3 regions of the Paenibacillus sp. NPDC058177 genome follow, and region 3 is predicted to be linked to each of the others. Evidence: predicted binding sites of a transcription regulator. Region 3 holds the regulator's gene; each other region holds the start of a gene.
What was found. The regulator LexA, encoded in region 3, represses DNA repair genes until DNA is damaged. The targets are predictions, from matches to a motif close to CGAACATATGTTCG.
Positions count from the first base shown of each region.

Region 1 (10,143 bases), 200 kb from region 3:
TTCGGTCACCTTCCCGCAGCAGATAGGTCCTGCACTCAGGGAATCAAGCGTCTCCCGAGCCTTCGATGCCTCCGGGAGGCGTGTTTTTGTAGGGAATGGCAAAGCTCCACACTGTGGGGCTGTTTTGCATGTCGGGTCATTGTTTTCTTCCATAATTAGACTTGGACAAATCTTTCTCATATAATAATAAAAGAATAAATGTAAGCAAAGGACGTGAAGTAATGGCTTCGGAAAGTTCGTTTGACATTGTATCAAAAATGGACATGCAGGAATTAACCAATGCTGTTCATCAGACAGAGAAGGAGATCGATAATCGGTTTGACTTCAAAAACAGCAAAAGCAGTTTGAAACTTGAGAAAGATGCGCTTATTATTTCCTCTGAGGATGAATATAAGCTGAACGCTGTCATCGACATTTTGCAGTCCAAGATGGTGAAGCGCGGCATTACTCTCAAGAACCTGGATTTCGGAAAGGTAGAGCCTGCGTCACTGGGGACAGTACGTCAACGCCTGGGCCTGAAGCAGGGGATTGATCAGGATAACGCGAAGAAGATCAATATTCTGATTCGTGATTCCAAGCTGAAGGTGAAGAGCCAAATCCAGGGTGACCAAATCCGGGTAACTGGTAAGAGCCGTGATGATCTGCAACAAATCATCCAAATTCTGCGCAAAGCTGATTTGCCGCTCGATTTGCAGTTTAACAATTTAAAGTAAGATACCTGTGCCCCGCTGTGCTGTACCAGCACGCAAGCTTGCGGGGTGCTTTCTGTTTTTGGAAGAGAGGGTATAAACATCCCGGATTCGCATCATCATAACAAGACAGGTAATGGTTACTTTTGTGGCTCAATTTACATATGGATATTGCAGCAGTTTTTTTGAATAGATAGAGAGAGTAGAATCCAGCCAACTGTCCATGGTGCCCACAGTATTCCTGGGATAAATGAGATGGGGCTGCCGCTATTGCCTGCGGCCGTTTTATGGCTATAATATACTTGCGTAAGAAATGGTTAGAACAAGATTTGGATGATTGATTAGGGGAGGAACTTCAGTGAATTTGCCCAACCGCATCACGCTTGCTCGTATTTGTCTTATCCCTATTATGATGTTTTTTTTGCTGGTGGATTACAGCTTCTATCCGGAGCCGCTACACTGGGGCTCATTCCAGCTTTCTGTTAACCATCTGGTAGCGGCGGTGATTTTCTTGCTGGCAGCTAGCACGGATGGAATAGATGGCTATATCGCCCGAAAATATAATATGGTCACTAATCTTGGTAAGCTGCTTGATCCGCTCGCGGATAAGCTGCTGGTTACCGCTGTGCTTATTTCGCTAGTGGAGCTGGGCAGATGCGATTCCTGGATCGCCATTGTCATTATTAGCCGCGAATTTGCAGTCACTGGGCTTCGTCAGGTTGCACTGCTGGAAGGCAAGGTAGTAGCTGCCAGCAAATGGGGCAAGATCAAGACGATTGTTCAAATTGTCGCCATCTCACTGCTGCTGCTTAACAATTTCCCGTTTCAGTTCATCAGCATTCCGGTCGACGATATTGCTATCTGGGCCGCAACGTTGATCACGATCTATTCGGGGATCGATTATTTTATCAAGAACAAGGATTTGCTACAGCTCCATAAAGCATAATAATCGAACGGTTCACTCTATATAATCAGGAGGCTTCAGCCCGTTATGAAAGCAGAAATCATCGCAGTCGGCACTGAGCTTTTGCTCGGCCAGATCGTCAACAGCAACGCCCAGTTCTTATCAACGGAGCTTGCTGCGCTAGGAATCGATGTTTATTTTCAGACGGTAGTCGGAGACAATAGCAACCGCCTGCAGCAAGCGATCGAAATTGCCCGGAGCCGTGCGGATCTGATCCTCTTCACCGGCGGTATCGGCCCCACCGAAGACGATCTTACCAAAGACGCTCTGGCTGCGGCGCTGGGTCGTGGTTTGCATATCGATACTTTGGCCATGGATCATGTACAGCGCTTTTTTGACGCACGTAAGGTCGTAATGACAGAGAACAACCGCAAGCAAGCTTTGATTATTGAAGGCACAACTCCACTTCCCAATGAGATTGGCTTGGCCGTGGGCGTAGCTCTGGCGCATGAGGATAAGTATTATATTGTTCTGCCTGGACCTCCGCGTGAGATGAAGCCAATGTTCACGGACAAGGCCAAACCATGGCTACTGCAGCATGCGCTGACGGACGAAATGCCGATTTACTCGAAAATGCTCAAGTTTGCCGGTATCGGTGAATCCTTGCTGGAGGACAAGCTGATTGATTTGATCCGCAATCAGACGGATCCAACGATTGCTCCCTATGCCAAGGAGGGCGAGGTGACGGTCCGCATTTCCACCAAGGCCCCTTCAGAGCATGACGCGCTGAAGAAGCTGGATGTTCTGGAAAAGCAGATCAAGGATATCCTTCCGGAACATATGTATGCGAACATTGACGTACCTCTGGAACAATTGATTGTGGACTGGATGGCGGATGCAGGGCTGACTTTGAGTGCGGCGGAGAGCTGCACTGGCGGCCTGCTGATGGAAAGCATTACGAATATTCCCGGCAGCGCGTCGATGTTCGCCGGTGGCATCGTTTGTTATTCTAACGATATCAAGAAGAAGCTCCTGAACGTACCGAGTGATTTTCTGGAGGGCACCAATGCTCCGGGCGCCGTTAGCCGTGAGGTTGCTGAGGTGCTGGCCGAGCAGGTGAGAATGATTGCCGACAGCGATTTCGGACTGTCGGTTACCGGCGTTGCCGGACCGGGTTATTCTGAACGCAAGCCGGTGGGACTCGTCTTTATCGGAATTGCCGAGCGGAACCGCCAGACTGAAGTGTATGAGCTGAATCTGCAGGGTACACGCGAGAATATCCGGCTGCGTTCGGTAAAAGCACTGCTGTATCGTCTCTGGCGCAGGCTGGAGGAGCGGCAGGTGGAGACTCCGCTGGAAGGCTCCGACTTGTAATCTCTTTGGAAGACGTTGTATAATTGACACATACGGAAGAACCGTGGCGCAGAGCTTTCTATGCCGCGGTTTTTTGTTTGAGAATCAGGGTAAGATGATTCTCCTGGCCGCGAAGCTCTTATTATTTGCAACCGGAAGGGGGCTTACAATAAAAGGGAGAGATAGGCCGAAAGTCAAAAAAAACGAATGTATGTTCGAAAAAAAGCTTGGCAAGGTCTTCAAAACACGTTATTATATATATTATAAACAACAGTGAAGGAAGTGGTCTGATTGTCAGATCGTCGTGCGGCGCTTGAGATGGCGCTTCGTCAAATAGAAAAGCAATTCGGTAAAGGTTCTGTAATGAAACTAGGCGAATCCACCCACATGCAAGTGGAAGTTGTACCTAGTGGAGCTTTGGCACTGGATATCGCATTGGGGATTGGCGGATTTCCGAAGGGACGTATTATCGAAGTATACGGACCGGAGTCTTCCGGTAAGACCACAGTTGCGCTTCATGCAATTGCAGAAGTACAAAAGCTTGGGGGACAAGCTGCATTTATTGATGCGGAGCATGCACTTGACCCGAGATATGCTAACAAGCTGGGCGTGAACATAGATGAATTGCTGCTTTCGCAGCCGGATACAGGCGAACAGGCGTTGGAAATTGCTGAAGCGCTTGTCCGCAGTGGAGCGGTAGATATCATTGTTGTTGACTCCGTGGCAGCTTTGGTGCCAAAGGCAGAGATTGAAGGCGACATGGGAGATTCTCACGTAGGTCTGCAGGCTCGTCTAATGTCTCAAGCTCTGCGGAAGCTGTCTGGTGCGATCAACAAATCGAACACCATTGCGATCTTTATTAACCAGCTTCGTGAGAAGATTGGTGTTATGTTCGGTAACCCTGAGACGACTCCTGGTGGCCGGGCTCTGAAATTCTATTCATCCGTTCGACTTGATGTACGTCGCGTAGAGAGCATCAAGATGGGCAACGATGTTGTGGGTAACCGGACGAAAATCAAGGTTGTTAAGAACAAGGTAGCGCCTCCGTTCAAGCAGGCGGATGTTGATATTATGTACGGTGAAGGGATTTCCAAGGAAGGCAGTCTTGTGGATATCGGTACAGAGATGGATATCGTAAACAAGAGTGGTGCCTGGTATTCCTATGAAGGCGAACGTCTTGGTCAGGGACGGGAGAACGCTAAGCAGTTCCTGAAAGAACATCAGGACATCGCCCTCGTAATTGAGAACAAGATTCGTGAAGCCAGCAATCTGACGACGATTGTGGCTGCTCCAAGTGAATCTGAGATTGCAGCAGAGCAGGAAGAAGAAGAAAATCTGCTGATGGAAATCGAATAGTCTGAATTGAATATTCGCTAAGTATAGGCGCCCTGTGAACGACATGACAGGGTGTCTTTTCATAATCATAAGACGTTGAAGAAGGTATACGATAATTGCAATGAGGTGACAAGCAACATGGTTATACAACTTGATTCGGAGCCGGAAGAGCAGGAGGAGCAGGCGTTATCTGATTTTCCGGATGATGGGGTGCTTGAAATCACGCGGGTAGAGCGGCAGAAGAAGTCGGATCACCGCTACATCATTCATTTCGGCCCTTATACGATGACCGTTCATGAAGATGTCATGATTAAATACCGGATGATCACGGGCAATTCTTTTATCAAGGCTGATCTGGAGGAGATTGTAGTTGCGGATGAGCGCCAGCGTGCTTATGTAGAAGGTCTCCGCTATCTGGAGCGCAAGCCGCGAACTGCGCAGGAAATGGCCCGCCGTTTACGGCAGAAGGAAATAGGAGAGACTATTATTGCGGAAGTGGTGCAGCGGCTGCAGGAGGAACGTTTTATTGATGATCCGCTGTACGCCAAGCAGTGGGCGGAGCAGCGCCTCACGAACCAGCGCAAGGGTAAGATGTGGATTCGGCAGGAGCTGCGTGAGAAAGGAATCGATAAGTCACTGATTGCAGAAGCGCTGGAGAATATCAGCCCTGAGGACGAATTGGCGAGTGCACTCCAGACAGGACGCAAGAAGTGGAATATGATTCGCGGGGAAGTCGTCGACAAAAGGCGCAAGACGGGAGCCTTCCTTATGCGGCGCGGTTTTCCGGGAGAAATGGTGCGCCAGGTGATCAACATCTTGCTCGAAGAAGAGAATGCAGAAGGGCAAGAAGAGGATCCATACTTCATGGATTACTAGACTTGACTTTACTTAAGGGATGAGCTCTCTTGACAATGTCTTTTTATAAATAATAAAATATAACATGAATCGGCAAAAGTAAGAACCCTTTTTCCTTCCCAAAAAGGTGATTCTGTTTGCGGTTCGCATACAACTCATATGATATGTAATCGCCGGATATGGCGGGCAGTGTGCATGTGCAGCATGTGCAGTATGGCAATCGGTGAGGTTACCGGTTTTTTGTATGGTGATGAAACGGATAGTTGAACAACTGCACAAATTCCCAAGGCATACCTTGGAGGAACCAACGAGGAGGTGAACAGATGCCAACTTGGGCCTGGATCATTATCGTTCTCGTTGTAGCTGCCTTATTCTTTGGGTTCGGTTATTTTATTCGTAAATCCCTTGCAGAAGCTAAAATTTCAAGCGCTGAGAAAGAAGCCGTAGTCATCGTGGAAAACGCGAGGAAAGAGGCAGAAGCGCTGAAGAAGGAAACGGTATTGGAAGCTAAGGACGAAGTCCACAGAATCCGTACCGAGGCTGATAAAGAAACTCGTGAACGTCGGAACGAAATCCAACGACAAGAGAGACGTTTGCTGCAAAAGGAAGAATCGCTGGATAAAAAAATGGAATCGCTCGAGCGAAAAGAAGAACAAGTAGCTAACAAAGAGAAACGAATCGATGAAACCCAACAACAAATTGATGTCATTTACAAGAACCAAGTTACTGAATTGGAGCGTATTTCCAATCTGAGCATCGACGATGCAAGAAGCATTATTCTCAGCAATGTAGAACAGGAAGTTCGCCACGAAACCGCACAAATGATCAAGGAAATCGAACAGCAGGCGAAGGAAGAAGCGGATAAGAAATCCCGCGAGATCATTACGCTCGCCATTCAACGCTGTGCAGCTGATCACGTTGCGGAGACAACCGTCTCGGTTGTTACGCTGCCGAATGAAGAGATGAAGGGACGGATTATCGGTCGTGAAGGCCGCAACATCCGGGCACTGGAGACTCTCACCGGTATTGACCTCATTATTGATGATACGCCGGAAGCAGTTATTCTATCAGGATTTGATCCAATCCGTCGCGAAGTGGCCCGTACGGCACTTGAGAAGCTGGTTGCAGATGGACGTATCCATCCAGCCCGCATTGAAGAGATGGTGGAGAAATCCCGCAAAGAAGTGGACGAACGGATTCGTGAATACGGTGAGCAGGCTACCTTCGAGGTGGGTGTTCACGGCTTGCATCCAGACCTGATCAAGATTCTGGGCCGCTTGAAATTCCGTACAAGCTATGGACAGAATGTATTGAAGCACTCCATGGAGGTCGCTTATCTGACAGGGCTTATGGCCGGTGAGCTTGGGGAAGACATCGTGCTTGCAAAACGTGCCGGATTGCTCCATGATATCGGCAAAGCGCTGGATCATGAAGTAGAAGGCTCACACGTAGAAATCGGCGTCGAACTGGCGAAGAAGTACAAGGAACATCCGGTAGTTATCAACAGTATTGCGTCCCACCATGGTGACTGTGAAGCCACTTCGGTGATTGCAATGTTGGTTGGTGCGGCTGACGCTCTGTCGGCAGCAAGACCTGGCGCTCGTCGGGAAACACTGGAAACGTACATCAAGCGTCTGGAGAAACTTGAAGAAATTTCCGAATCTTTCGAAGGTGTTGAGAAATCATACGCCATTCAGGCGGGCCGTGAGGTTCGCGTAATGGTACAACCTGAGAAGATTGACGATGCGGAAGCTTTCCGTCTGGCTCGTGATATTACGAAGATGATTGAGAATGAACTGGATTATCCGGGACATATCAAAGTCACTGTAATCCGTGAGACTCGGGCGGTAGAATACGCTAAATAAGCAAATGAAGAATAGTGGCCCCCAAACGGGGCCATTTTTCTGTAAATACGAGTTTCAAACCAAGTGCAAGTCTAGGAGGAGAGTCTTATTAAAGTACTATTTATTGGTGATATCGTCGGCAATACCGGAAGAAAAGCGTTACGTGAAATGCTGCCTTCCCTGAAAAGCAAATACCAACCCCACATCATTATCGTCAACGGTGAGAACGCGGCTGCTGGTCGCGGGATAACGTCGGCTATTGCGAACGAATTCTTCAACTGGGGTGTCCACGGCATCACGATGGGTAACCATACATGGGATAACCGTGATATCTTTGAGTTTATTGACGATGAGCCCCGGCTGATTCGTCCGGCGAACTTCCCTCCCGGCACACCAGGACGTGGATATACGGTAGTAAAAGCTAACGGCAAGCAACTAGCGATTGTGAACCTGCAGGGACGCACCTTTTTGCCGGCTATCGATTGTCCGTTCCGCACGGGCGATGAGATTGTGGAAGAGCTGCGCAGACAGCACAAATGCATCCTGGTTGATTTCCATGCGGAAGCGACCTCCGAGAAGATTGCCATGGGCTATCACATGGATGGACGTGCGTCGATCGTTGTCGGGACCCATACGCATGTGCAGAGCAATGACGATGTAATTTTACCTGGGGGAACTGCGTACTTGACCGATGCCGGCATGGTTGGTTCAAGAGAAGGAATATTGGGTATGGAAAAAGAAGCGGTCCTATACAAATTCAAGACGCAGCTTCCGTCACGCTTCGTCGTGGACGAAGGGAAGTGGCAGCTGCACGGTTTATTTGCAGAACTGGACGAGGCTACTGGAGCGGCTACCAAACTGGAGAAGATCCGCATGCGCGAAGGCGATTGGATCATGGATTAAGAGGAACGGTCAAAATGTAAGATGAATCGGGCGAAAGCAACGTTTTAGGATGAAGTGTGATCTTTTTTATATCGAAAAAGAGTATCTTTTGTACCAATTTGAGTAGAAGTAGCCCGCAAAAAGAAGGAATTATTTCTTCTCCCGCGAATAACATCTACAGAGTGGAAGAACACCATCATTTTTCCCAGGGGAGGTACTTACATGGATGTATTAAAAGTATCAGCTAAATCCAATCCAAATTCCGTCGCCGGTGCATTAGCAGGTGTTCTTCGTGAACGTGGAACGGCCGAATTGCAGGCAATAGGAGCTGGAGCACTGAATCAGGCAGTGAAAGCTGTAGCCATCGCCCGGGGATTTGTGGCACCAAGCGGTGTTGATTTGATTTGCATTCCTGCCTTTACCGACATAGTTATTGATGGAGAAGACCGGACGGCGATTAAACTTATTGTTGAACCGAGATAATAGAGATTGATCTGTTTAAAGCCTGTTTACTTTGGTAAACAGGCTTTTTTGCTGCATATTTACAGATAACACCCCGGGTCTCGGCATAGAATCTGAAGGAGGCTCCATCGTCAGGAAAGTGGAAGGTGGCAGCAGAAAGTGAGGGGAATGCTGTGAGGAAAGCAGACATGAAAGTGGCAGATTTCCACTGCGATGTACTGAGTAAAATGCAGAATTTCGGCGATATTGACTTTCGGAACGATCCGCGTCTGGATGTAACAGCCGAGCGGCTGGCAGCAGGGAATGTGAATCTGCAATGTTTTGCTATCTATTTGTCGGAGCACAGGGGGAAGCTGGGGTTTGAGCGGATATTGGGTCAGATCGATCTTTTCCGTGAAAAAGTAGTAAGGTCAGGAGGCTTGCAGTGGCTTCGCTGGAAAGAGGAAGTGGGAAGTCAGGTCCTTGGAGCGACTAGCGCAGGAATGCTCTCTGTGGAGGGCGTAGACGGTCTGGAGGGCAATCTGTTCTATGCCCAGCTTTGCTTTGAGTTAGGTGTGCGATTTCTGGGGGTCACCTGGAATTATGCTAACTGGGCTGCAGATGGGGTACTTGAGCGACGAAATGGAGGATTTACGGAAAAAGGCAGGAAGCTCGTGGAGTGGTGCAATCAAAGCGGAATGCTGCTGGATGTGTCGCATCTCTCTCCATCGGGTTTCTGGGAGCTTACAGAGCTGAGCGATCGGCCGTTTATTGCCTCTCATTCCAATGCAGCGGCGATATGTGGACATCCACGCAATCTGGTTGATGAACAGATTAAAGCTCTAATTGCAATGGATGGAAGAATGGGACTGACCTTTTTTCCATGGTTTGTAGAAGATCGGGGGAAGGCTGGACAAGAAGACCTGCTGAAGCATATTGAACATGTATGCAGTCTTGGCGGGGAACGGATTCTGATGTTCGGCTCGGATTTTGACGGAATTGACACATGGGTGGAGGGGCTGGAGCACCCGGGAAAATACCCTGAGTTTGCGGAGCTTCTGCTCCGGCATTATCCTGAAGAGCTTGTAAGCGGGTGGTTGTACGGGAACGCTATGACTTTTTTAGGAGAGAATTTGCCTTCAAAGGGGGAGCAAGCGTAGTCCAGCATTGGAATTTATTGTTTCTCTATGTGTCCAATACAAGAAATTATCTTAAAAAGTGACAAGGTTCCTTTAGGTTTTGGGTATTTAGTTGTATAATGTTCTGTGGCTTGTACAGATACTAGAGAAAATTCAAGGAGTGACTTACAATGAGCAAGACTGTACCCGTAGGTGTGTCGGCTAGACATATTCACCTTACGCAAGAGCACGTGGAGGCTTTGTTTGGCCCAGGCTACCAATTGACTGAGTTCAAACCCCTCTCCCAACCCGGCCAATTCGCTGCGAATGAAACTGTAGCGGTAATCGGCACCAAAGGCAAATTTGACAAAGTAAGAATTCTTGGACCAGCTCGTCCGGCTTCCCAATTGGAAGTGTCCCGTACTGATGCATTCGCGCTTGGCGTGAAGGCTCCTGTTCGTGAATCCGGCAATATCGAAGGCACACCGGGCATTACCCTGAAGGGCCCTGCTGGCGAAGTGGAACTGGAAACCGGCGTTATTGTGGCAGCTCGCCATATTCATTTTCATACTTCCGATGCTGAAGCTTGGGGCATCGCTGACAAGCAACTGCTGAAGGTTCGCCTTGGCGGCGAGCGCGGTCTCGTGCTGGAGAACGTAATTGCGCGTGTATCCGACAGCTTTGCACTGGATATGCACATTGATACGGACGAAGCCAATGCA
Region 1 covers NZ_JBHVVB010000001.1:545,771-555,913, forward strand. Annotated here, with positions in the region: gene ACFVU8_RS02520 (hypothetical protein) at 1-26, shown strand, start outside; gene ACFVU8_RS02525 (YajQ family cyclic di-GMP-binding protein) at 222-713, shown strand; gene pgsA (CDP-diacylglycerol--glycerol-3-phosphate 3-phosphatidyltransferase) at 1,048-1,635, shown strand; gene ACFVU8_RS02535 (competence/damage-inducible protein A) at 1,681-2,967, shown strand; gene recA (recombinase RecA) at 3,238-4,302, shown strand; gene ACFVU8_RS02545 (regulatory protein RecX) at 4,420-5,157, shown strand; gene rny (ribonuclease Y) at 5,460-7,001, shown strand; gene ACFVU8_RS02555 (TIGR00282 family metallophosphoesterase) at 7,089-7,883, shown strand; gene ACFVU8_RS02560 (stage V sporulation protein S) at 8,085-8,345, shown strand; gene ACFVU8_RS02565 (dipeptidase) at 8,513-9,463, shown strand; gene pduL (phosphate propanoyltransferase) at 9,613-10,143, shown strand, end outside.
Region 1: a site for LexA is predicted at 3,151-3,164, ahead of recA (recombinase RecA). Genes of this name have one in related genera too.

Region 2 (10,143 bases), 1.3 Mb from region 3:
TCCAGTAACACCGAATTAAGCTGCTCAGGAGAAGCATCTGCGCTAATAAATCTCATGTTTTGCGGTTTCTCCAGTTCGGCAATACTCACATATTCACCGTTCTCTGCAATCGTCACAACGGGTTCCAGTCCAAGCAGCAACAGATGACTGGCATAAGGGGTTAGTACAACGGCTACGCGCGGCAAGGAGGATCGGCGGTTATAAGCGGAAGGCGCTGCCCCGGTCTGGCGCTTGAAACGGCGGCTCAAGTAAAATTCATCCTTATAACCTACCTTTTGCGCAATCTCTCGAAGGGTACCCGAACCACTGATTAACAATTCGATCGCCCGGTGCACGCGCAAGCGCGATAGATATTCCTGGGGGGAAAATCCGGTCAGGCGTTTAAATAATATAGAATAATGTGAACTGCTGATACCGGCCAGCGCCGCCAGCTGTTCTCGCGTTATTTTATCGCTAAAATGGTTCTCCAGGTAGGTAATGCTTCGGTCCATACTCGGCTGGTCACTGACCGCATACTTCGCGTCCTCCCGCTCCAGCAGCTCCGCAATAATTTGATGAAAAACAATCTGATTCTTCACATGCCGGGCTTCATGGATCGGTGAACGGTAAAGATAAAGCTCCTCAACCTTAGCCACAATATCAGGTTCGCAAAGAAAGAAATGAAGATTAGACCCACCCAGCACCTCGCTTCTCCGTACCAAAGAACTTGCAGGCGGAGAGGTCGGTGGCTCCCAGATGCCAATGGAAAGCTTGTACGCATGAAGTGGCTGCAGGGAATTTGTAACTAATGCCGCATGAACCTGTGCCGGAATCAGCATAATGCTTCCTTCTTGCAGCTCAAAGGTCTGATCATCCAGCCGCAGTACCCCCTTGCCGCCTGCGATAGCAATCAGCACCGTAAAGTCCTCATGGATCTTATGCATGGGCTGATTAGAAGTTCCATATAACGAAAGAATCTGGGCAGCCGTATATAAAGGAAAGTGAGACTCCGCCCACTCCGAATTAACGTTGTTCAAAACAAAGCCTCCATTATCATCATGATGAGGGGCTACTCGCCCCTGCATCATTTTAAGCCATATACACCTGATAATGAAGCATTAAATCTTTTTCATCAAAGTTAGACGTAGAGATCACACACATTCAGCTTAAATCCAGTCGGAACAATAACGAATTCCTGTCCGGATATTCATAGGTTACAGGCAGTTCAGCTGTGGTGATTTCCTTGAAGCCATTCTTTCTGTAAAATTGATGCGATCTATCGGCCGAGGAGGGGGTATCTAGAAGAACCGTCCGCCCTCCTTGTTGCTTGGCAAACTCTATCAGGATTTCAAAAAGAGCTTTTCCAATTCCCGGTTCCTTGCCACGATACTCGCTGTACACGAAAAACTTCTTCAGAATGAACACCTCGTTCGTCTTCTTCATCAGTCCTATAGAACCGATCACTCTGTCCTTCTGATCCACAGCGATCCAGAATCCCCCTCCAGCCTTGAGGTAGCAATTCGGGATATCCAAAATATCACCTTGCTCTTCTATCGAGATTCCCAGCTTGTACTCATCATTCTGCACACCCAGCACAAGATCAATAATCCCCTGCTTATAACGTTCCTCATAGGTTGTAATCATTCTGGCTCTCCTCCTGCGCTCTATACAGATTAATAGCATCCCACCTCTCCACCTTACGGGATTTCCACTTATCAGTAAAATTGAAATATATGAAATGAACTATTTATAAAAATGATATGTTACTTTCACAAAAATCATAGAATATGGTAGCTACACCCTTGCTGCAGAGCATCTGGTGTACACCCAATCAACCATCACTTCGCATATTCAGGCCCTTGAGGCACATGCTGCTTAAAGGAATAGAAAAAGGGCTGCTCCCGTAAGCCATTTTCATGACTTATAGAACAGCCCCAACACACTTGTTTAACATACTTGTTTAAAACAGTTGCTGCCTGTATTGCTCAGGCGACATGCCTATGAACTTCTGGAAAGCACGATAAAGCTGACTTGGACTCGCAAAACCAACATCCAGACTGATGTCGGTCACGGTATGTCTCGTAGAGCGAAGCCGCCGCTTGGCTTCGTCGATCCGGATTTTCAGCATGTACTGGTAAGGAGAACGTCCTATCAATGCTTTGAAGGAACGGATAAAATGATATCTGCTCATCCCGGCGATTCCGGCAAGCTCTTCTATTGAAACTGGCTTCATATAGCAATCCCGCATATACTCCAGCACCCGAACCAAATGCGGGTCCTCGCAATCCGGAAGCCCCTTCTGTACGGTAGCATTGGAATCCTTCTGGTGATTCCCGCGCAGGATTCGGGACAAATAGTGTATGATCTCCAATTCCGTCTCTTCAATAAAGCCTGCCTCTGTCCCGTCATTCGAACATAGGGCTACACTCCATTTTCGGTGCTGTCGTAATAGCTCATCCCCATTCACACGCTGTTGTATAACAGGCTCCCATGGGCGGTCCAGTTCCCAAATCTCCATGAAGTCCTTCAGCTGGATAACAACCACACCTTCCCCGTCCTTAATCTCAAAGGCATGACTGTCATTAGGGGACTTGATCAGCGCCTCCCCTCTCTCCAGCTGGAAGGAATTATTCTCCAAGTCGAAAGCGCAGGAACCGTACACAGGCACGGTGATCTGGTACATATTATTATGGCGATGCTTTTCGTTAATAAAGCTATTCTCAATTCTCCACAGTTCCAGCCGTGGAGTTGTCATGTGTATCTGCATGGTCACTCACCCGAGTTCAGTATAGCAAAAAATGCTCAAAAGAAAAGCATCAATCGCGACGACAGATCATCCGGCAATGCGCTAAGCTACCGAATAAGACAAACAAGCAAAGGATGATTGTTATGAAAACTGTCTCAAGCCCTGCCCTGGCAGCGGCCCGCTCGTACTCTGTGTACGCCTTGATCGGCGTTACGGTGGCCCATCTGCTGAATGACGCGATGCAGTCCGCTGTCCCAGCTGTTTTCCCGCTACTGCGGCAAACGCTCGACCTTAGCTTCGCCCAAGTCGGCTGGATTGCCTTCATGCTTAACGTAACCGCCTGCGTGCTGCAGCCGTTCATCGGGAGTCTGACGGACAAACGGCCGATGCCGCTGCTGCTACCCGGCGGAATGCTGTTCTCATTGATCGGTATTATTGGTATGGCCTATTCATCCCATTTTGTAGGATTGCTGATTTCAGCCATGCTACTAGGTATCGGCTCCTCTGTACTCCATCCGGAATCCTCGCGCGTTGCCCATCTGGCTGCTGGCAAAAGCCACGGGATGGCCCAATCCGTCTTTCAGGTTGGCGGCAATACCGGCCAGGCATTGGCTCCACTGGCAGTCGGCTTTCTGGTTATGCCTTACGGAACACGAGGGCTGATTATGTTCGCATTCGCTGCCGTCCTCGGCATCTTCCTGCAATATGCCGTCAGCCGCTGGTATAAGCAGCAGCTTGTAGCACCGAAGAAGGTTCAAACGGCTGCAGCTGCAGTTCAGCATCCCCGCGGCTTCGTCGCATTGGCGATCAGTTTGCTGATTGTGCTGCTCTTCTCTAAGTTCGTATATATAGCCAGCATGACCGGATACTACTCTTTCTATTATATGGATCGCTTTCATCGTCCATTTGAGGATGCGCAAATTCCATTATTTGCTCTGCAATTTGCCGGGATGCTCGGCACCTTACTCGGGGGACCACTTGCAGACCGGTTCGGACGCAAAAAGATCATCTGGTTCTCCATTGCCGGTACAGCTCCCTTTTCCCTGCTGCTGCCGTATGTGACACCATTCTGGTCTATCATACTCTGCGGTCTGATCGGCGCCATCCTGATGTCCGGCTTCTCGGTCATCATCGTGTATGCACAGGCTCTGCTACCCGGTAAAATCGGCACTGTATCCGGCTTGTTCTTCGGCTTGGCATTCGGCCTGGCCGGACTCGGTTCAGTCATTATGGGCTGGCTGATCGACCTGACAGACGTCTCTTTTGTCATTCAGATATGCGCTTTCCTGCCACTGCTGGGACTGCTGGCTATGTTCTTGCCATCTGACAACAAGCTTGCGGGGAATGCCCGCGGATAAGGCTATCTTAATAACCGCTTGGCATGTACTTGGATACAAAAATAGCATCGAGAGAGCCGTTTTATTGTACGCGGTTCTCGATGCTATTGCTCTAGTTAGTCCTACTACTTGCTGCCTGTAACCGCAGCTACAACATCATCAATAACGTTGCCTTCCGCAATTGGGCCGCTAGACATCCAACTTCTCGCCGACACCTTAAATACGTGATTTTGCTTAACAGCCGGCATCGCCTTCCAAAGACCCAGCTTCTCAACCTCTGTAGTAGCAGCGGCTTCTTTATCGAATTCTTCCTTCGTACTGATAGAGCCACCATACATGGCAAACACATAGTCTGCGGTTATGGAAGGCAGCTTCTCAAGCGAGGTATTAATCCCCCAATCATCCGTTGCGGCCTTCTTCAATTCCTCAACGCTGGCATCGGGGTGTAACCCCAGCTTCTCGTAGATCAGGGGTGCAAAGCTAGGAAAGAACACTTGCAGGTCCTTGTCTGATGGACGCATATAGACTACTGTTTTATCAGTTCCAACTGCGGAAACAATGGTTTCCTTGGCTTGCTTGATTTTATCTTCATTGGCCTGGATCACAGCTTGTGCTTTATCTTCGAGGCCAGTTATTTTTCCGATCTCGGTGATCGAGGACTTCCAATCATCTGGCGCATAAGGAACTGTCGGAGCAATTTTGCTCAGCTCGTCATATCCACTTTGATCCGTAAAATATTGCTGGAGAAGTATAAGATCTGGTTTCGCCGCCAGAATCGCTTCCAGGTTCGGCTTCATATCTGCGGTTCCCGACAGTGGAATTCCCAATTCTTTGAGCTTGTCTTCCAGATAATAGCCGTCGAATCCATAGGCATACACCATTGGAACCCCCAATGAAAGGGTGATATCTTCAAGCCCAATCACGGCGACGCGCTTCGGGTGTGTTGGAGCTTTAGTCTCCCCGTAGGCATGCTTGATCGTTAACGTCTCAGCGGCTTCCGTCTGCGACGAATTATTTCCCTGTGCTGAACCAGAAGCATCGGTAGAGGCTGCTGCTTTCTCATTGGCCCCCGTATTCGTGTTATTCCCACAAGCGCTAACCAATAAGGTCAGCAGCAGTATGATCATTAGCCCTGCCATGTTCCGAAAGCTGCTTTGCCCCCTATGGACACCCCGTATTGTGCCATTGGATCTCTCTGTTTGATGCATCGTATTCCCTCCGTCACTGTAATTAATAATGATATTGATTATCATTATCGACTAGGACATTATACAACACACTTACAGCAACGGGAATATGAAAAGATGCCGACTTTTCTCGGGCTATAGTGCACGAAATAGTTGTTCAAGCTCCTGCAAGAAATCATAATGCCGATTGGCCGTATACTCCAGAATCGGCTCAGCCAGCCAAGCTTGGCCCGAAGTCTGATACACGTGACCGTTCCGGACAGCTTTCAGGCGCTGCCAAAGTTTAGACCGCTGAAGCCGTTGCCAGTTCATTAGCGACTGCCCATCCTTCATTACGTTAACAAGCAGTATATCCGCATCGAATGATGCGAGCTGCCCTGCTTGAACCTGTTCAGTAAATTCGATGTGTTCCACGCCTCTTGCACAATGGATCTGCAGATCGTCGTACAAAACTGTACCTGCACGCTTTCCCCAAACCTCAAATCCCCTTGGCAAGATATTTAGAATGAGCAGGCCACCTTGCCTGAACGAATAAGGAATATTCTCCCGAATGACTTCAGCTTTCTTATCGTAACGGCCGAGCCAGCTCTCTGCTTCCTTATCCCGGTCCAGAAACTCGACAGTCCTTTTCAAATGCTCTCTCCAGCTTAAAGAGTGCCAGGGTAGGAACAATACAGGCGCTATCTGACGAAGCTTCTTTTTCTCTTCATCGGGAACCATTTCATCTAGTGCAACAATCCGATCTGGCCTTGCTCTCCATAAGGCTTCTCTATTAAAATTGTAGTCATGTCCCAAAGGCACCTTAATGTCAAAACGGTATTTCTTGCGGTAATCGTCACTCCAGGTCTGATCAATTGGCGCAGCGTACGGAATGATCTGTAAACTAAGTAGTTGCCCGACATTAGGCCAGCTATATGCTGCTACTTTGCAGGTTCGATTCGCAATATAGATACTTGGCGACATTCCTACATGCTTTTTAAACTGGCTGCTGAAATACTGGCGATCCCTGTAACCGACCTCTTCCGCAACTTTTTGCAGGGATTGGCCTTCATCCAGTAAACTTTTAGCCTGATTCGTACGAAGCTCTGTCAGATAATCCATAGCGCTTTGACCGAATCGGTCTTTAAATGACCGCATGAAATAATACCGGCTCATACCGGCAAGCTCAGACAAGTGATCGACCGTGATCCCTTCTCGAAAATGATCATTTATATACATACACACTTGGTCCAGCGCAGCCTCGTGTTGGCCTTGGTTCTTGAACAACAGATGCAAGAGCTCCTGAAATCCCGCCTGACTGACAAAGCGGTCCGCAGCATCGTCCGTATGCCAGTGAAAAATTATTTTCTCACAGAAAGACAGTAGCAGTGTGTCTGCATTCACGCTCACCCGGGCCAGATCCGGCAATATACGCCCCTGCTGAGCACCATATTTTTCGGGAGTATCCGTTTCTACATGAAACCGATACAGCACTTGATCCCCATCTGAATCATAAGTTGTTTCCACTCGCTGCCCGGGCATCACGATATATACGGTATGAGGGGTTAGCGGGTACAACATGCCATTAATGACGATATTGCCGTGCCGCTTGGCAGCAAGAATAAGCACATAAGCAGGAGCAGTTTCATACAACAGACGGTAAGTCGAACGCTCCGTTTCTCGGAAACAGTCTTCCAACCTGATCCAGACACGGCTGAGCAGTTCTTTATGCTGTGGTCCTTCCTCGCGTTCTTGAAGCGGAGTCATCTCCACCCTCCCTTAGTTTTGTAATGTCTACTATTCCGATTATGCAAAAAGCCCCTGAATTGCCACAAGGACAAATTCAAGAGCTCTTTGATTACTAACTTGATGCGGTCGAGAGGACTCGAACCTCCACGGTATTGCTACCACACGGACCTGAACCGTGCGCGTCTGCCAATTCCGCCACGACCGCATATTATGAAGTCCACATTCTCTTGGACACAAGAGATATCTTACCATGCAAATATGATCATCGTCAACTAATTTTTAAAAATGATGTCACTCAACATTTTCTGTATAATTATTGCTTTTATTAGTGGAAAAGATGTATAATGAGAACAAAGGTTCGCATACTATAAATGAGGTGATTTATAATGGCGACTACTAAGCGTAACAACTCCAATTCAACCGAAGAAATTACCAAAGATGAACTGTCCCTTGTGAGAAGCTACCTGCTGCTAACATTTATCCATAAAGTATTTGAACGCGATTGTCGGGTTATCAGCAAGAGCGGTCTGTTCAAGACACCTCAGCTCTATATAGAGCTTGTATCCGGCGCTGCCAAGAAGGCCTCGTTAATGTTGCAGGAGGTGAATCGTGAGCTGACTTCCCGCCATCTGAAGATCAACACCGTGCGTCAGGATCAACGTGGTGTAGAAGCACAATACAATTGCAGAGGGTATATCGGAGAGATGAATATCCTCTGGCCCGGTTTCCGAAGAGAGATGATGCTTCGTATGCGTGCCTATCTCGGCCTTGCTACGGACTCCTCTATGGTCTCCCGAGAAGAAGATGTGGTACAGTTAGCTTTATCTATATAATCTCTGTGGAATTCCCCGGAACACAGAACAGCTCCCTGCCAGGATGATTGGCCAGGGAGCTGTTTAGGTTATACATTACTATATATTATCGGGATCTCTTCTCGGTTCCTTGGCAGGCTGAATCAAGTAATTTCGATCAAGCTTGACCACATTTCTGTTAGGGCGGCGAATCATCACTTGAGACTCGTCCCATGCCAGTACGATTCCTCTAATATCGTTGCTGGCAATGCCGTCGCGTACCACACGTACTTTCTCACCGGAGATGCGGTAGGCATCTAGCTGTTCATCGCTAATCATGGTCATTCCCCCTTCTACGATAGCTTATCCGAATTCCTTTCATAAAACAAAGACCCAAATGAGAATTCACCTGGGTCTCCTGCTCGTAAATCCGTTATTCCTGTGTCTGTTCCTTATATCAGCGCTTCATTCTTCTCAAACCAGAAATCGAGAACTTTAGCGGACATCACACGTTGCTCCAAATACTCTACCTGGTTCGCCGTAAACTTCTCTCTCCAGGCGTAGGTCAGTTCTTCACACAAGCTTGTAATGGTCAACAACTCCGACCAAGCTACATAGCGTTTGTACCAAAAAAACTGAGGATGTTCAATCATATAGGGGTACAGATCGTCAAACTCCGTATGTTTGCAATCCAGCGCACGCTCGAAGTGATCCTTGGCCTCGGTTAATTTATCAATAAAAAATTGCTCTGTCACCGGTTCTTTCCCCATTGTGACGCCTCCTCTCCTATGTCTAAGCTTTATTATAAAGGAAAAATCATAGGGTGAAAAGAAGTTGTTTGGAAAATAGGCTTGTGTTTTGTTTCCACTGCCTTCTAGTCTTCGAAGACAACTGTTCCTTCATTTAGGGAACTGATCCGGACTAAGGATTCCAGACGAATACCTTGTTCGCGGATGGTGCGCGCTCCTGCCTGGAAGCTCTTCTCCACAACGACTCCTAAGCCAACCAATTCTGCACCGGAACGTTGAATAATTTTGATCAATCCCCGCGCCGCATCTCCATTAGCGATGATATCATCAATAAACAGAATCTTATCCTCTGGCGAAACAAATTGACGGGAAAGCATAATGTCGGTAACTATTCCCTTGGTAAACGAAGGGACTCTCTCACACAGCGCATCGGGATCGGCCAGCAGTGTTTTTTTGCGGCGTGCAAAGACGAGCGGTACATTCATAACCAAGGCGGTGGCAAATGCCACGGCAATTCCGGAGGATTCCACGGTTACTATACGAGTAATCCCGCTATCGCTAAATCTCCGGGCAAACTCCCGTCCCATCTCCATCGTCAGCTCGGGATCTACCTGGTGATTCAATAGAGCATCCAGCTTAAGCACCTGATCCGAAACGACGATACCTTCCTCCAAAATCCGCTTTTTCAACACTTCCATGACTTTGAACCTCCAATACACTTATATAATCCATATCTTCCCGCGCACTCCACACAAAGGAATACGTCAGAAGTCATGTCCTTCTGTTCCTCATCATAACCTGTACTATATAGAGTACACAAGGCAATCCTGCAATCCGCTGCTCCATTACCGCTCCAAAATAACCACTCTCAAGGCACCTCTGTTGTGATACATCATTCAAGCACCTGACAGAGGATCCCAAAAACAAGGAGGAAAGCTGTGAAAACCCATCTTCGCACCTTACAGATCGCATTCACTTATATTGGCACTATCGTAGGGGCCGGATTTGCCACCGGGCAAGAAATCCTCCGCTTCTTTACCCGTTACGGTCATTGGGCACTGATCACGATCCTGTGCTCCACTATACTGTTTATTTGGCTTGGCACCAAAATGATGGTGCTCGCCCGGCGGATCCGGGCGAATTCTTATGAGGATTTCAACCGCCACCTCTTTGGCGAGCAGACAGGCAGTATAATCAGCCTGTTCACCATGGTGATTCTGATTGGCGTAAACAGCATTATGCTTGCCGGTGCGGGAGCCATTTTTCAGGAGCACCTGGGTTTTCATTATCAGGCTGGACTAATCCTCACCATCCTAGGGTCTTATCTGCTGCTGACACGAGGCATCTCTGGTATCCTCCACATGAACAGCACCGTTGTTCCACTCATGCTGGCTCTTTCTCTGATTATTGTGATTAATACGATGCATCAACCGGGCGCTGAATATTTTCTGTTTCTCCAGACGGACACCAGCACGTTCTCTGCCTGGCTGTCTCCATTACTGTATACAGCATTTAACCTGGGGATGGCACAGGCTGTTCTTGTACCGCTTGCCCGGGAGACAGAAGACGAGAAGGCCCTGCTGCGGGGCGGTATACTGGGCGGGGCTGGAATAGGTCTCTTACTGC
Region 2 covers NZ_JBHVVB010000001.1:2,062,658-2,072,800, forward strand. Annotated here, with positions in the region: gene ACFVU8_RS09890 (helix-turn-helix domain-containing protein) at 1-1,016, opposite strand, end outside; gene ACFVU8_RS09895 (GNAT family N-acetyltransferase) at 1,141-1,623, opposite strand; partial or broken gene ACFVU8_RS09900 (LysR family transcriptional regulator) at 1,757-1,843, shown strand; gene ACFVU8_RS09905 (helix-turn-helix domain-containing protein) at 1,940-2,746, opposite strand; gene ACFVU8_RS09910 (MFS transporter) at 2,869-4,083, shown strand; gene ACFVU8_RS09915 (ABC transporter substrate-binding protein) at 4,188-5,270, opposite strand; gene ACFVU8_RS09920 (helix-turn-helix domain-containing protein) at 5,385-6,995, opposite strand; tRNA gene ACFVU8_RS09925 (tRNA-Leu) at 7,099-7,182, opposite strand; gene ACFVU8_RS09930 (YhjD family protein) at 7,364-7,810, shown strand; gene ACFVU8_RS09935 (hypothetical protein) at 7,889-8,107, opposite strand; gene ACFVU8_RS09940 (hypothetical protein) at 8,221-8,538, opposite strand; gene ACFVU8_RS09945 (xanthine phosphoribosyltransferase) at 8,643-9,215, opposite strand; gene ACFVU8_RS09950 (YkvI family membrane protein) at 9,456-10,143, shown strand, end outside.
Region 2: a site for LexA is predicted at 7,325-7,338, ahead of ACFVU8_RS09930 (YhjD family protein). Genes of this name have one in related genera too.

Region 3 (10,143 bases):
ACGGGGTATGCTCTCATTTTGGCAGATTCATAAGGCTTAAGCAGCTTTAATAAATTCTGGACATCGTGGTTGTCCCGTCCGAGCCAGTCGCTTTCATCTTCCGGTCGCAGAATAACAGGCATTCGGTCATGAATCTCTGCCATTAATGTATTGGGAGTGGTCGTGATAATCGTGCAGGTGGCCAGCTTCTGGCCTTTCGGGTCCATCCATATATCATATAAAGCAGCCATGGAGAAAATACTGCCGTCCGACATGCCGATTCTCATGGGCTGTTTGCGACCGTCTAGCTGTTTCCAATCATAATAGCCGTCAGCTGGGATCAGGCACCGCCGTGCCGCCACGAGTTTCTTGAACGAGGCCTTCTCCAATAATGACTCCCCGCGGGCGTTGATCATCTTGCTGCCAATCTTGTCGTCCTGCGCCCAGGATGGGACAAGGCCCCAACGCAGTTCACCGATTCGGTTGCCGGTGCCTGTATGAATCACAGCCGGTATATGCTGCATGGGAGCGGCATTGTATCTGGGGGCATAATGAAGGATACTGGCGTCATTCGTAAGATATCTCAACATTAGTTCTTCAATAGAAACTGTAATGGTGTAACGTCCACACATGATGAAAGCCCTCCGAACATTAGTTTTTACCAGTGTACTATACTTCCGCGCCAGAAATAAATAAGATCTACCTTTGTGTGGACCTTTTACATTTCCCTCAAATGTAAGCTTTCACCTCTAATACAGGAGTACATTTTCTTTTCCAATTTGCCCATACTTCGTAGGATATTGTTACATATTCTGTTCTGTAGTCATTAATCTGAAGGAGGAATTCACATGGGTGCAGAACATTGTGGACCGGTAGTAAGTCCTTGGACATCTACAGGAACGATTTTGGTGCTTTACATTCTGCTTGTGATCATCTTGAGTATTTGCTGGATTTAATGAAGAGAAAACTGAACTAATCTGACAATAAGTTAGCCGGGAAGAAAAATCATCTTATCTCAAGGGCGGATCTTTTGTTACTGCAAAACCTGGTGTCTTCATAAAAAAAAGGAGGAATTACTCATGGGTCAATATGCTGGAGGATACGGTTTGGGCACATCTACTGCTGCAATCTTGGTTCTTTTCATCTTGTTGGTTATCATCACTAAATCTTTCTGGCTTTAATTTGATTACGTCTCCATGTTCAAGCCGTCAGACAATGTCTGACGGCTTTTTGCATTTCAAATCTGCTGACACTGGGAGCTTAACGCCGTATAGTCACCCGAGTTCCAATTGGAACCAGCGCAGCAAGTGTCAGCACATCTTGATTAAACATTCGAATACACCCATGCGAGACCTGATGTCCGATGGAAGAAGGATCGTTCGTCCCGTGAATGCCATAATGCGGCTTGGAAAGTCCCATCCAGAATACCCCGAATGGGCCCCCGGGATTGGGCTGTTTGTTAATGATCGTATAATCTCCCTCTGGTGTTGTGGTCAGCATGGTTCCGATTCCAACAGGGAAACCTCTGACGACAGAATCGTTGTCCAGCAAATAAAGCATCCGTTGTGTCAAATCGACGATAATTCGGTAATTGGGCATAGGATCAGCACTCCTTTGATATCAGGATATGTGCGGAGTAGGGGTGCCGTTAATGCGAAGAGTTGTTGAAAATAAGAAGGTTATCAAAGGGTGAGAGTATGAATAAACAAAAGACTGCTCCGCGTAACGGAACAGTCTTCTAAATAGAGTCATTATTGATGAGTTAGTGGACATCCCGGAACAATCCGATGACCTTGCCCAGAATGCTTACCCGATTCAGGCGCAGTGGCTCATAGGACGGATTCTCTGGCTGGAGACGAATATGATCGCGTTCCTTATAAAAGGTCTTGACGGTAGCTTCATCGTCTTCAGTCATAGCGACAACAATATCACCGTTATCTGCGGTTTGCTGCTGGCGCACAATGACATAATCGCCGTTCATAATACCAGCATCGATCATACTGTCACCAAGAACAGAGAGCATGAACACTTTGTTGTCACCAACGTAATGCGTTGGGAGCGGGAAATAGTCCTCGATGTTCTCCGTTGCGGTGATAGGCACCCCGGCGGTAACCTTACCTACAACAGGAACACGAGTAATCGTCTGGGCAAATTGATGGACATTCTCCGAGTCTTCCTGGCCAAGCAGTTCAATGGCACGCGGCTTTGTCGGATCCCTGCGGATCAGGCCTTTCTTCTCAAGACGGTCCAGATGACCGTGCACCGTGGAACTGGAGGCGAGGCCTACAGCTTCCCCGATTTCCCGTACGGAAGGAGGATAACCCTTGCTGCGGACTTCGTTACGTATAAATTCCAGGATCGCCAGCTGGCGACTCGAAATCTTTGACATCAGAATCAACCCCATATAGTAATGTTTGGGAAAATTATAACATAGAACTGTCGTTCGCACAAACATAAGTTCTAACGTTATCAATAGTTTAAGAGAAGCGAACAAGGATGAGAACAGTAGGGAGAATGGTATATTCAATAATTGACTAGTACGTTGAGGAAATGAGCAAGATCGGCAAGGGAAATAAGCACATCAGGATCATTTTTTGCAACCAAAAAGGCAATTTAATAAGAGGGGAACAATTGTTCGAAAATAGTATTGATCAAAACACATGTTCGTGTTATATTGTTTTTGAAAGTAAGAACAAGTGTTTGGAGGATGATGAATCATGTTAAAGTACAGTACATACCATAGCATCTATGACGAGGGTACAGAAGTTAACTCTGCAGGACAAACTTTAGGTTCCGGAATAATAAATAGAATTCAAGAAATCACCAAGGTGCTGTCGAAAGGATTAAGTCCGTTGTCTAGAACATTTAACTTCTATAAGATAGCTCTTTTTTTGCTGCTGATTGTTGCAGGATTTACTGTAGTAGGTAATGTGTTTGCTGGTCCCGTCAATCTTGCGAAGCAAGAGAAGAAGATTGTTGTTGCACCTGGAGACACACTCTGGAGCATTGCTCTCAAGAATAAACCGGCCAAGATGAAGACAGCCGTATATATAGAAGGAATTAAACGATCGAGCCAATTGACCGACAGTCATATTCGAGCAGGAGATATTATAACAGTGCCGTTATTTTAAGAACTTCATGATCATAGATAGGAACATCAGAGAGCTTGCAGGGGGTAAACCTTGACAAGCTCTTTTTCTCATGGCAAAGTTAGAATGAATTTATTAGGGAGGCGAAATCTTTGGATATAGATGTATTGGTTGCACGAATTAATGAACTGGCACGCAAGCAGAAGAGCGAAGGCCTGAATGAAGAGGAAACGGCTGAACGCGCTAAGCTCCGTGAAATTTACCTGGGTAACATCCGCCGTAATTTTCGGTCCCAACTGGATACCATTGAATTCGTAGATAAATAAGCGCTGAACAAGGAGCAGAGGCTTCGTATGAACCCTCTGTTTCTTTTCATAGATATTTCAGGATGACTAGGGGGAAATGACATGGCCCGTTCTTGGGAAAGAATGGTTCAACGCAATTCACAGCAACTCAATAAGCAAAGAAAGAAACAGGGGAAGGATGCTATTCATTCCGCGAACTCCACTACAAAGACCAGCGATGTATTCAAGGGTCGCAATATCGTATTGCCCGTTGCTCTCGTTGCGCTAGGTGTGCTGTATTGGATCATCGGCACTCTGGATCAAAGTGGAGGTAGCGTCTTCATGCACTGGCTAGGCGTTGGGTTGTACTTGCTGCTGGCAGTTATGCTGTATTTCCGTCGTCCTTTCCTGAAGGTAGAGCGGAACAGATTATCCACTATCAAATTCAACCGCGAACGTTGGCTGCCTGCTACCGATATTGAGAAAATCACAGTCTCGCGTAGTGCTGTCACGATTAAGTATAAAGGCAAACGTACCACTTGGATGTTCTCCAAGCTGATTAACCGTTATGACACGGCTGCGATGGGCGAACGACTGCAAGAATTCGGTAAGGTCAACAACATTCCGGTAGAGCAATTGTAAACAATAGAGAGCAGTTCACTTCAGGGAGAGGGAGTTACTTAAATGCCGATTACCGCTGTACTGTTTGATTTGGACGATACGCTGCTTTGGGATGAACGCAGTGTTGAGGAATCGTTCCTTTCCGCTTGTGAGGGTGCAGGAGACGCTGTGGATCCCCATGAGTTGGAAGCTGCTGTACGTAGAGAAGCCAGAGGTTTGTATGAATCCTATGAGACTTTTCCGTTTACCAAAATGATTGGGATTAACCCGTTTGAAGCGCTTTGGGCCAACTTCAGTGCTGGTGAGCAGCCTGAATTCCGTCAGTTGGAACAGCTGGCACCGATCTACCGCAAAGAGTCTTGGCGCCGGGGGCTTGCATCGCTTGGTGTAGATGACGAAGTCCTTGCTGAGACGCTCGCGGCCAAGTTTGCATCTGAACGCCGCAGCCGTCCTTATATGTACGAAGAGACCTTGCAGGTATTGGATCAGCTACGCGGAAAAGTGAAGCTGTTGTTGCTAACCAACGGTTGTCCTGCCCTTCAGCAAGAGAAACTGGACGGGGTGCCGGAACTGATTCCTTATTTTGATCATATTGTGATCTCTGGCAGTTTTGGCAAAGGCAAACCGGATACTTCGATTTTCGAGCATGCCCTTGGCTTGCTGGACATTGCGCCGGAGCAGGGCATCATGGTCGGTGACAAGCTGACTACCGATATTCTCGGCGGCTTGAGTACAGGACTTACGACCGTCTGGATTAACCGTACCGGTAAGGACAAAGATCCGGCGATTACGCCGGACTATGAAATCGGACATCTAGCGGAGCTGCTTCCGCTGGTACAAACTCTGTAAGGAACTTTTTTGTATAGAGCCGCCTCCTGAAGTAGATTTTCTACGGATGGGGCGGCTTTTTCTATTACTAGTATGTTAATGAAGCAGTCTTTCCTTCCTGAAAAAATGTAAATAATGTGTATAATAGAAAGAGAATTATTACACCGAGGGCTCCATGCAGCAATGTTTGATGCTATAAAAGATGAATAAAAGAGATTAACAAAAAGCGAGTAGGAACGGAAGGGAAGATTGGAACTGTAGGAGCGATGGCGTTCGTCTGAAAGCTTTCCGAAGGAAAGCTAGCATCGAAAGCATAAACTGTCACCGGATTCCAACCGCCATAAGCGGTACAAATGAAAGAATTCTGGGGACAACAGTGACCGAAAGTCCAAACTTCACCGGAGTGACGCCGAGCCTTACGTTCGTATCTTAAACTCATCTTACATAGCAACTCTAGTAATAAGATAACCATTATATCAGGAGGGCTTCAGATGTTGAACCCGAGGAAAACGGTCTCATTATTAGGTATTGTATTCACATTGCTACTGGCAGGCTGCGCCTCCGGAACAGGTGGGGGAGGGCATGCCGGTCATTCTGTAGATATGTCTATGGAGCCGATCAAAGTAGAACTGGACTGGAGTCCGGCTGAAGTTACAGTGAGCAGTCCGGTTACATTCGAAGCTACGGTAACCAAGGAAGGTAAACCTGTGGATGATGCCAGGGAAGTGCTTTTTGAAATCGTCAACAAAGAGGGTAAGACTGAAAAAATGGAACTAAAAGGCTCTTCGGCAGGAGACGGGAAGTACACCGCAGAAGGAACCTTTGCCGAGGAAGGGCTTTACAATGTGACCTCTCATGTAACCGCACGGACACAGCATTCCATGCCAAGCAAGGAGCTTTCCGTTAAGCCATTGCCATAATTACGATAGCATGACTTGAACAGCGATGAATCGGCAGAGACGGAAGGAAGACTTTCCGAATTCCCTTTATTCTGCTAAACTTACTCTAATGTTTTACTGGGGGGATAGGAACGTGGCTAAATATACACTTGCAGAGAGCTTACAGCAACGCATTTTGATTCTTGATGGCGCAATGGGGACCATGATCCAGCAGGTCCCGCTTACTGGAGAAGATTTTGGTGGAGAAGAACTGGACGGTTGTAATGAAATGTTGGTGCTTACAAGGCCAGAAGTTATTCAGACGATCCATGAGCAGTACCTGGAAGCAGGTGCTGATCTCATCGAAACCAATACATTTGGAGCTACATCAGTCGTTCTTGCGGAGTATGATATTCCGCAGCGGGCACGTGAGATTAACCTGGCAGCCGCCAAACTGGCGCGCAATGCTGTCGAAAAGTATGAGACTCCAGATCACCCGCGTTATGTAGTTGGTGCTATGGGTCCTACAACGAAGACTTTGTCGGTAACCGGCGGTGTCACGTTTGCGGAACTGGTGGACAGTTATGAGGAACAGGCAGTTGCCTTGATCGATGGTGAAGTCGATGTGCTGCTGCTAGAGACCTCACAGGATACCCTGAATGTTAAAGCGGGCAGTATCGGCATCCGTAATGCTTTTGAGAAAACCGGTATTACACTACCTGTTATGATTTCGGGTACGATTGAGCCGATGGGCACAACGCTCGCTGGGCAGAATATCGAAGCCTTTTATATTTCACTGGAGCATTTAAAACCGATCTCTGTTGGCCTCAACTGTGCGACCGGACCAGAGTTCATGCGCGATCACATCCGGACGCTGTCGGATATTTCATCATCTGCCATCAGTTGTTACCCCAATGCGGGTCTGCCGGACGAGAACGGGCATTATCATGAATCGCCGGATTCGCTTGCCCGCAAGATTGGTGCTTTTGCCGAAAAGGGCTGGCTGAATATCGCGGGCGGTTGCTGCGGAACGACACCGGAACATATCCGGGCTATGGTTGAGGAATTGTCGAAATTCCCGCCCCGTGAGCTGAACGGCACTCATCCGCCCGCTTTGTCGGGGATTGATCCAGTCTATGTCGAGGATGGTAACCGTCCTTACATGGTTGGAGAGCGTACGAATGTACTGGGCTCGCGGAAGTTCAAACGTCTGATCGTGGAAGGGAAGTATGAGGAAGCTTCTGAAATTGCCCGGGCTCAGGTCAAGAGTGGTGCACAGGTAGTTGACGTCTGCGTACAGGACCCTGACCGTGACGAGAGCGAAGATATCAAGGAATTCTTGGAGCTTGTGGTCAAGAAGGTTAAAGTTCCGCTGATGATTGACACCACAGACCCGAAGGTTATTGACCTTGCCTTGCAGTATTGCCAGGGTAAAGCGATCATTAACTCCATTAACCTTGAAGATGGTGAAGAAAAATTCGAGCATGTTACACCGTTGATTCATAAATATGGTGCTGCTATTGTTGTCGGAACAATTGATGAGAGTGGGCAGGCGATCAAGGCGGTCGACAAGCTGGCGGTAGCGAAACGTTCCCATGATCTGCTCGTGAACAAGTATGGTCTGTCATCGGAAGATATAATTTTTGATACGCTGGTCTTCCCGGTTGGGACAGGGGATGAGCAGTACATCGGTTCCGCGAAGGAGACGATTGACGGGATTCGCATGATCAAAGAAGCCTTGCCTTCTGTTCATACGATCCTCGGGATCAGTAACGTTTCATTTGGTCTGCCTGAAGCAGGGCGTGAGGTGTTGAACTCTGTGTTCCTGTATGAATGCACTAAGGCTGGACTCGACTACGCTATTGTGAATACCGAGAAGGTGGAGCGTTATGCTTCCATTCCCGAAGCTGAGCGGATCTTGGCTGAGCAACTGATCTACAATACTAACGATGATACGCTGTCTGCTTTTGTCGCTGCCTTCCGTGGCAAGAAAGTCGAGAAAAAGGAGAAGATCTCCAATCTCTCGTTGGACGAGCGTCTGGCTTCTTATGTGGTTGAAGGAACGAAGGAAGGTCTGATTCCCGATCTGAACGAGGCGCTGACTAAAGCGTCGCCGCTGGAGATTATTAACGGCCCTCTAATGGCCGGAATGTCTGAGGTCGGAAGATTGTTTAACAACAATGAACTAATCGTGGCTGAGGTGCTGCAAAGCGCGGAAGTCATGAAGGCTTCGGTTAGACATCTGGAGCAGTTTATGGAGAAGGACGAGACTGCGGTAAAAGGAAAGATCATGCTGGCCACCGTCAAAGGGGATGTGCATGACATTGGCAAAAACCTGGTGGAGATCATCCTGTCCAACAATGGTTACCAGATCGTCAATTTGGGTATAAAAGTACCACCGGAAAACATCATTGAGGCGTTCCGGCGTGAAAAAGCAGACGCTATCGGCCTCTCTGGCCTTCTGGTGAAGTCAGCTCAGCAAATGGTGCTGACCGCACAGGATTTGCGGAACGCTGGTATCGATGTGCCGATCATGGTCGGCGGTGCCGCGTTGACACGCAAATTTACCAAGACTCGCATTCGTCCAGAATATGATGGACTGGTGCTGTACGCCAAGGATGCCATGGATGGACTGGACATTGCCAACCGGCTCATGAATCCGGAGGAGCGGGCCAAGATTGAAGAAGAGGTTCGTGCCGAAGCTGAAGCAGGGGCTACTGTAGCGGTGAAGACAGAACTGCCGAAGCTGACCCGTGCGGTTCGCTCGAATATCTCACCAGATGCTCCGGTCTTTACGCCACCGGATCTGGAGCGTCATGTCCTGCGCAATTATCCGCTGGGGCATATCGTTCCTTATGTGAACATGCAGATGCTGCTGGGTCACCATCTTGGACTTAAGGGTTCGGTGGAAAACTTGCTCGCTGCAGGGGACAAGCGTACAGTGGATCTAAAGGCGACCGTAGATGATATTCTGCATCAGGCGATGGTGAACGGGACGATTACACCACATGCGATGTACCGTTTCTTCCCGGCCCAGTCTAAGGGCAATGATATTCTGATCTACGATCCGCAGGATACCTCCAAGGTGCTGCATACCTTTACCTTCCCTCGCCAAGGGGTTGAGCCATTCTTGTGTCTGGCCGACTTCTTGAAGCCTGTGGATAGCGGTATTATGGATTATGTAGGATTCCTTGTAGTGACGGCAGGACACGGCGTTCGCGAAATGTCCACGGAGCTGAAGGATAGAGGAGATTATCTGCGCTCCCACGCACTGCAGGCAGTTGCTCTAGAGGTGGCGGAAGGTCTGGCGGAGCGTGTCCATCATATGATGCGGGATACTTGGGGCTTCCCAGATCCGGCGGATCTGACCATGAAGCAACGTCATGGCGCCCGTTATCAAGGAATTCGTGTTTCCTTCGGGTACCCGGCCTGCCCGGATCTGGAAGATCAGGGGCCGCTGTTCAAATTGATGTCTCCTGAAGATATCGGCGTTGAGCTGACCGAGGGCTTCATGATGGAACCGGAAGCTTCTGTATCTGCGATGGTATTCGCGCATCCTGAAGCGCAGTATTTTAACGTAGAGAAGCAGTAATTTCTTCTTGATGATAGCCGGAATGAGGGTGATTATTAATCCTCCCCGGCGAAGCCTCCCGGTTACGGGAGGTTTTTTGCTGGAATAATAGAAGAACGGCTAAGACACAATGCACAGAAAGGAGGAGAGCTATGGAAATATACTTCTTAGGAACCAATGCCGGGGTGCCGACCTTACAAAGAAACGTGACTTCGATTGCCTTGCGTCTGATGGAAGAGCGGCGCAGCTTCTGGATGTTTGATTGCGGAGAAGGGACACAACATCAGGTTCTTCGCTCTCCGCTGCGACTCGGCAAGTTGGAGAAGATCTTCATCACTCACTTGCACGGTGACCATTTGTTCGGATTGCCTGGATTAATCTCCAGTCGCGGCTATCAAGGAGGTACTGCTCCACTTACTGTATATGGACCTCCGGGGTTGAAAGATTATCTCGAGATCTCGTTGTCCGTTAGTCAGTCCCGTATCCCTTATAAGCTGGAAATCGTGGAGCATACCGGGGGAGTTGTGTTCGAGGACGCAAGCTTCCGTGTGGAGGCGGGCCTGCTTGAGCACCGGATTGATAGTTATGGATACCGTGTAACGGAAAAGGACAGCCCCGGCAGCCTCAATACAGAACGTCTGCTAGGCTATGGACTTAAACCGGGTCCCCTGTACGGCAAGCTGAAGAAAGGGGAGGCCGTAACAACACCGGATGGGTTGGTCATCCAACCTGCTGATGTTGTTAACGAGCCGAAGCGTGGTCGCATCGTAACAGTGCTTGGAGACACAAGACCCTGTGAGGAAGCCCTTCGCCTCTCACTGGATGCCGACCTGATGATTCATGAAGCCACCTTCGCACATGATCTGGCAGAAATGGCTCATCAGTATCATCAC
Region 3 covers NZ_JBHVVB010000001.1:743,174-753,316, forward strand. Annotated here, with positions in the region: gene ACFVU8_RS03510 (SOS response-associated peptidase) at 1-611, opposite strand, end outside; gene ACFVU8_RS03515 (sporulation protein YjcZ) at 1,059-1,160, shown strand; gene ACFVU8_RS03520 (L,D-transpeptidase) at 1,240-1,578, opposite strand; gene lexA (transcriptional repressor LexA) at 1,742-2,368, opposite strand; gene ACFVU8_RS03530 (LysM peptidoglycan-binding domain-containing protein) at 2,697-3,110, shown strand; gene ACFVU8_RS03535 (DUF896 domain-containing protein) at 3,221-3,394, shown strand; gene ACFVU8_RS03540 (DUF502 domain-containing protein) at 3,476-3,994, shown strand; gene ACFVU8_RS03545 (HAD family hydrolase) at 4,037-4,822, shown strand; gene ACFVU8_RS03550 (FixH family protein) at 5,293-5,721, shown strand; gene metH (methionine synthase) at 5,810-9,271, shown strand; gene rnz (ribonuclease Z) at 9,403-10,143, shown strand, end outside.